2 regions of the Streptomyces sp. NPDC002156 genome follow, and region 1 is predicted to be linked to the other one. Evidence: riboswitches for the same ligand, from Rfam matches in the RefSeq annotation. Region 1 holds a riboswitch; the other holds the start of a gene.
The links. Region 1 has a riboswitch for S-adenosylmethionine ahead of ACWCRB_RS00980 (putative leader peptide). Riboswitches for the same ligand answer to the same signal wherever they lie in the genome.

Region 1 (3,260 bases):
GTGACCGGGTCACCGGGCAGGAAGTCCAGCACCAGGAACGACACCGTGTACGCCGCCCACAGCACGCCGACCGCCTGCGCCAGCCGCTTGATCACATACCGGCGCATGTCCTAGCCGATCCAGGTGTCGTGCAACTGGACCCGGCTGCCCGAGTCGAAGGCGAGCCCGTGCACCCTCTTCGTCACGGCCAGCTGGGTCTGGAGCTCCACCACCGGGACGTTGTACGCGTTCTCCACGATCAGCTTCTGCGCCTCGGTCACCAGCTGTTGCCGCTCGGTGGCGTCCGTGGTCGCGGCCTGCCCGGCCAGCGTCGTGTCGAGCGAACTGGCGGGCAGACGGTAGAAGTTGGCCAGCTTGCTGGAGAAGGAGCTGCGCAGGATGTCGGGGTCGGCGCGGGTCACGTTGCTCCACACCAGGTCGAAGTCGCCGCCCTGGAGCGTGGTGGCGAACTGGCTGACCTGGCCCTGCTTGAGCACCACGTCGATCCCGACGTCCTTCAGCTGCTGCTGGACCAGCTCCAGCGCGGGCTGGTTGGTGGCGGCGTTGGGGAACCAGGCGATGGTCAGGCTCAGCTTCTTGCCGTCCTTGGCGCGGATGCCGTCACTGCCCGTCTTCCAACCGGCCTCGTCCAGCAGGGACTTGGCCTTGGCCGCGTCGAAGGCGAGGTCGGCGGAGAGGTCCGTGTAGTCGGGCGTCGTGTGCGCGAGGACGCTGGTCGCCGGCCGGGTGCCGGTCGGGAAGACGGTGTCGGCTATCTGCTTCCGGTCGACAGCGGCCAGGATCGCCTGACGCACCTTCGCGTCCTTCAGCACCGGCCGAGAGTTGTTGACCCCCAGGCCGAACACCACACCGGGGTTGGCCCGGCGCAGCAGCGTGACCTGACCGCCCCCGAGCGCCGCCTCGTTGGCCCTGCCGACGCTGCTGATCGCGTCCACCTGCCCGGACTGGAGACTGCCGGCCCGCACCCCCGCCTCGGGCACGACCTTGAACACCAGCTTGTCGAGATAGGCCTCGCCCTTCTTGGACCACAGCGCGGAGCCCCAGTCGTACCCGGTGCGCTTGACCAGGGTGATCGACTGGTTCTGCACATACTGCTTCAGCGCGAACGGCCCGGACCCGATCGCGCCCTCGCTGCACTTCTGCTGCGGGGACCTCTTCACGCTCGCCGACGACTCGATGCCCAGCGAGTGGGTCGAAGTCGCCTGCAGGAACTGGGCGTTGGGCTCCTTGAAGGTGACCTTGACGGTGAGCGGGTCCACCACGGTGGTGCTCTCCACGCTGCTCAGATAACCCTGGGGGAGACTGCCCAGCGCGCCGAGCTTCGGCACCGCGTCGAAGTTGTCCTTGACGACCTGCGCGGTCAGCTTCGACCCGTCGCTGAAGGTGACGCCCGACCGCAGATGGAACGTGAACTGTGTCGCGTCGGCGTCGATGTCCCAGCTCTTGGCGAGCCACGGCACGATCTTGCCGGTCTCGGGGTCCTGGTCGGTGAGGGAGTCCACGGTCTGGCGTACCGAGTAGATGCTTTCGTTGCTGCCGGACTGCTGCGGGTCCACGCAGCCGGCGTCGGAACCCACCGCGAAGGTCAGGGTGCCGCCGGACTTCGGCCGGCCGCTTCCGCTGCTGGTGTCGTCACCGCCCGACCCGCAGGCGGTCAGCAGAACACTGGTGGTCAGCAGGGCGGCCAGGGGCGCCCGACGGGAGAGTCTGGAATCCGGGAGTGCTGTCACGGAGGGTTTCTCCTACTCGTATCACCAGGCACGGGGTGCCGTGCTAGGCACGGCCGTGCATGGGTGTGCGGCCCCGGCAGGCTCGACACCGGCCGCGGGGGAGCGCTGTACAGACATGTGGTCAGGGGGAGGCGACACCGGGAGCGGTGGCAGGGAGAGAAGCGCGAAGTGGCGCCGGCCGGTGACGGACGTCAACCGGCGCGGACCGGGCTCGTCAGGATCGACAGAGGCAGCTGGTCGAGCGCTTCAGATCGATGTGGCGTCGGCGCGAGAGCCGGGAGAAGGGCGTGGCGTCGGCGAAGGAGGCAGGCAGGTCACCGCTGTGCCGCATACCGGTCCTCCCTGATCTCCGGCCCCGATCGAGGGCCACGCGCTTGCGGGAATCGTCGGTGATCCCGCCGGGCTTTCACCTGGAGCACCCCACCGCGCGGGAGGGTTGCCGGTCAGCAAGCCAGGGCTTGACGCTGACACTCAATGCCGGACGCGATCGTACGGAGCGGTCTTGTCGTACGTCAATGCCGGAAAGGGGCATCCTGAGGTGGAACTCCGGCCGGCCGAGCCGCTGTTGCCGACGGCGCCGCTGCGGCCACCGCATTGACAAGCCGAATCCACCAGGGCTGTCATGAGCACATGATCCAGTGCCCCGCGCCCCGCCCCCGACGAGCCGACGGCCCTGCCCCCGGCTCCCGGGCCGGGCGTGGGCGATCGCCACGGGTGTACCGCCGGTGAGCGGTCGCCGTGAGCTGCTCGACACCGCCCGGGCGGTTTTGACGGAGCGTCACGGAGTGCTCCTCCACGGCCCCGAGGGCATCGGCAGGTCCACGCTCGTGGCCGCCCTCATGACGTCCGCGCCGGGAACAGTGCTGTACTGCTCGCCCGCTCCGGAGGACGTCCGGCTCCCGTTCGGCGGTCTCGTCGACCTGTTCGCCCGGGTGCCGGAGGGCTGCCTGGAGGCACTGCCGTCCGAACCCCGGGCGGCACTGCGGGCGGCCCTGCTCCTCGGCCGCGAACCCGCCGACGGCCGGAGCCGTCTCGCGGTGCGTCTCGCCGTCCTCGAAGTGCTGCGCGCCCTCGCCGCCACAGGCCCTGTCCTGCTGGTCGTCGACGGTCTCCAGTGGCTCGACGAGCCGACCGCCGAGGTCCTCGCCTTCGCCGTACGCCGGGTCGAGGGCCTCGGCGTACGGATGGTGGCCACCGAGCGGGTGGCCGAGGGCGAGCAGCCCGAACGGCTGCGCTGCTGCCCGCCGGACACCGTCGAACTCCCCGTGCCACCGCTCGGCGACGACGAGGTGGCCCACCTAGTGCGCACCACCGTGGGCGCCGAACCACCGCCGGGCGTCCTGCGGGCGATCCAGGACACCGCCGCCGGAAACCCGTCGTACGCACAGGAGTTGGCGCGAGCCGCCCCGCGCGACCCGGTGCCCTTCGGCCGGCCACTGCCCGTGCCCCGAAGACTCCGCGACCGACTCCTCGACCGGACACGCTCGTTGCCGCAGCCGGCCCGGCACACCCTCCTCGTCACGAGCGCCA
Region 2 (3,260 bases), on a different contig from region 1:
AAGACGGTGAACATCTCCACGATGTCCTCGCTCGTCGTGGCCGGCACCGGCGCCAAGGTCGTCAAGCACGGCAACCGGGCGGCCTCGTCGGCGTCGGGCTCCTCGGACGTCCTGGGCAAGCTCGGCGTCAACCTCGACCTGACCCCGCAGCGGGTCGCCGAGGTGGCCGAGGAGGCCGGCATCACCTTCTGCTTCGCCATCAAGTTCCACCCGGCGCTGCGTCACGCGGGCGCCGCCCGCGGCCAGTTGGGCATCCGTACGGTGTTCAACGCCCTCGGCCCGCTGACCAACCCGGCGAAGGTGAAGGCCCAGGCGGTGGGCGTCGCCGACCCGCTGATGGCGCCGATCGTCGCCGGTGTCTTCGCCGAACGCGGCAACTCCTCCCTCGTCTTCCGCGGTGACGACGGCCTCGACGAGCTGACGACCACGGCCACCTCCCACGTCTGGATCGTCCGGGACGGCAAGGTCACCGAGGAGACCTTCGACCCGCGCGACGCCGGACTCGAACTGGTGCCGGTGGAGGCGCTGCGCGGCGGCGACCCGGCGCACAACGCGGAGGTCGCGCTGCGCTTGCTGGACGGTGAGACGGGGCCTGTACGTGATGCCGTACTGCTGAACTCGGCGGCGGCGCTCGTGGCGTTGGACCCGACCGGGGGACCGCTCGCCGAGCAGCTCCGGGCCGGTATGGAGAAGGCTGCCGAGTCGATCGACTCTGGTGCGGCCAAGCTGACGCTGGAGCGCTGGGTGGCGGCCACCAACAAGTAGTTCCGCGCCGATGGACGTCCCGCGATCCGGACACGGGTTGCGGGACGTCGATCACTTCACGTATTTTCTGCACCAGGTCATGAGTGACAGTCATGAGGCCCCGGCCGACTGTCCGGCAACCCTCCGTCCGTGGCGGGGTGCCCCGGGATGAAGACCAGGCCGTGAGCAGCAAGGCTTACGGCAAGCGCGGGCCCCTCTCGACACCAGGGGTCCTGGTCGTTCGAGGGAGTCTTCCGTGAGCAAGCGAATGCGATAGGGCTGCCGAGCCCCGCCTCCGCGCACCCCTTTTCCTTCCTTTCCGTGCTTGAGCCGTATGCGCTCGCGCGGTGATTTCTCTTGCCTCACACGGGAGTTCGCCATGTCTGTTTCCACTCTTGCCGCCGCCCAGACCATTTGTGCCCCGCTGCCCGTTCTGGGGCGTGATGTCACCGTCCCGCTCGTCACCGGCGGCGAGGTCAGCTACGCGGCGCTCGACTACGCGGCCAGCGCGCCCGCGCTCCAGCGGGTCTGGGACGACGTGGCGGCGTACGCGCCCTACTACGGCAGCGTGCACCGGGGTGCCGGGTACCTCTCCCAGCTGTCTACGGACCTCTTCGAGAACGCCCGCCGGACGGTCACGGAGTTCCTGGACTGCCGGGCCGACGACCAGCTGATCTTCACCCGGTCCACCACCGACTCCCTCAACCTGCTCGCCGCCGCCCTCCCCGAGGGCTGCCAGGTCTTCGTCTTCGAGACCGAGCACCACGCCTCGCTGCTGCCCTGGCAGAACGCCCAGGTCACCTACCTCAACGCCCCGCGCACCCCGCAGCAGGCCGTCGCCACCCTGGAGGAGGCCCTCGCCGCCCGCACTGCATCTATTGAAGAGGGTCAGGGCCCGGCGCTCGTCTGCGTCACCGGCGCGTCCAACGTCACCGGTGAGCTGTGGCCCGTACGGGAGCTGGCCGCCACCGCCCACGCGCACGGCGCCCGGATCGTCCTGGACGCCGCCCAGCTCGCCCCACACCACCCGGTCTCCGTCCAGGACCTGGACGTCGACTGGGTCGCCTTCTCCGGGCACAAGCTGTACGCGCCCTTCGGCTCGGGTGTGCTTGCCGGACGTGCCGACTGGCTGCAGGCGGCCGACCCGTACCTCGCGGGGGGCGGCGCGAGCCGTAAGGTCACGCGGCGTGCGGACGGGGGAGTGGACGTGGAGTGGCACGACAGCGCCGCGCGGCACGAGGCGGGGTCGCCGAACGTGATCGGCGCCTACTCGATCGCCGCCGCCTGCAAGGCCCTCAGCGAGGCCGGCTTCGATTCGCTGGTGGCCCGGGAGCAGTACCTGATCGACACCGTGCGGGCGGGACTGGCGGAGGTGCCCGAGGTCAGGGTGCTCTCGCTGTTCGGCGACGACGCGCCCCGGGTCGGGGTCATCTCGTTCGTCGTCGAGGGGTGGAACAGCTCGCACTTCGCGGCGGCGCTGTCCGCGGAGTACGGGATCGGGGTGCGGGACGGGTTGTTCTGTGCGCATCCGCTGGTGCGGACGCTGCTGGGGAGTGACCCGCAGACGCAGGGGGAGTGCGGGGCGCCTGAGGCGGCGCCTGGCGAGAAGTCGCTGAACGCGATCCGGGTCAGCTTCGGGGCCGGTACGCCGGACGAGCATGTCGAGCGGTTCGTGGGTGCGGTGAAGGAGCTTGTGCGGGACGGGGCTCGGTGGCAGTACCGGACCGAGGACGGGCGGTGCGTTCCGGCGGTTTGATCGCCCCCGCCGCCCCTACCCGTCCCATCCCTGGGGGCTGTGCCCCCAGACCCCCCTTGTCGCGCTGAACGCGCTCGTCCTCAAGCGCCGGACGGGCTGAAACTAGCCGTCCAGGCCGATTGCGAACGCTGCTTCCAGGTCGTGCTGGGAGTACGTGCGGAATGCCACGTGGGTGTCCGTCGCCTCTACGCCCGGGATCTTGCTGATGCTGCCCGGGATGATCTCCGCCAGGTCCTCGTGGGCCTTGACGCGGACCATCGCGATCAAGTCGTACGTGCCGGTGACGGAGAAGACCTCGCTCACGCTTTCCAGCGCGGCGATCCTCTCCGCGATCTCGGGGATCCGGTCCACGCTGGTCTTGATGAGCACGATCGCGGTGATCACGGCTGGTTCTCTCCCTCGGGCGCCTTCACTGGGGCCCTCACTTTAGTCGCACCGCGATATCTCACCCACGCGTAGACGAAGCCCAGGCCGAAGCCCACCACGTGCGCCAGGTACGCAACCCCGGGGCCCGACGACGCCCTCCCCGCCGCCACCCACTGGAGGGTCGCCCAGAAGGGGAGGGTCAGCCAGGCCGGGAAGCGCAGGGGGAGGAAGAAGAGGAACGGGAAGAGGCTTGTGACGCGGGCGCCTGGGAAGAGGTACAAAAATGCGCCCAGGATCGCCGAGATCGCACCGGACGCCCCCACCAGCGTCTGCTGCGAGCCGGCGTTGGCGGCGGCGTACCCCAGCAGGGCGAGGTAGCCGCAGCCCAGGTAGA

Region 2: another riboswitch for S-adenosylmethionine. It lies ahead of ACWCRB_RS43620 (aminotransferase class V-fold PLP-dependent enzyme); the one in region 1 lies ahead of ACWCRB_RS00980 (putative leader peptide).

The regions. Positions count from the first base shown of each region.
Region 1 is NZ_JBSFDA010000001.1:231,512-234,771, reverse strand. It holds gene ACWCRB_RS00990 (ABC transporter permease) at 1-107, opposite strand, end outside; gene ACWCRB_RS00985 (ABC transporter substrate-binding protein) at 111-1,730, opposite strand; gene ACWCRB_RS00980 (putative leader peptide) at 1,945-2,061, opposite strand; SAM riboswitch class IV at 2,096-2,209, opposite strand; gene ACWCRB_RS00975 (AAA family ATPase) at 2,456-3,260, shown strand, end outside.
Region 2 is NZ_JBSFDA010000203.1:6,061-9,320, reverse strand. It holds gene trpD (anthranilate phosphoribosyltransferase) at 1-765, shown strand, start outside; SAM riboswitch class IV at 841-958, shown strand; gene ACWCRB_RS43620 (aminotransferase class V-fold PLP-dependent enzyme) at 1,124-2,500, shown strand; gene ACWCRB_RS43615 (Lrp/AsnC family transcriptional regulator) at 2,603-2,884, opposite strand; gene ACWCRB_RS43610 (rhomboid family intramembrane serine protease) at 2,881-3,260, opposite strand, start outside.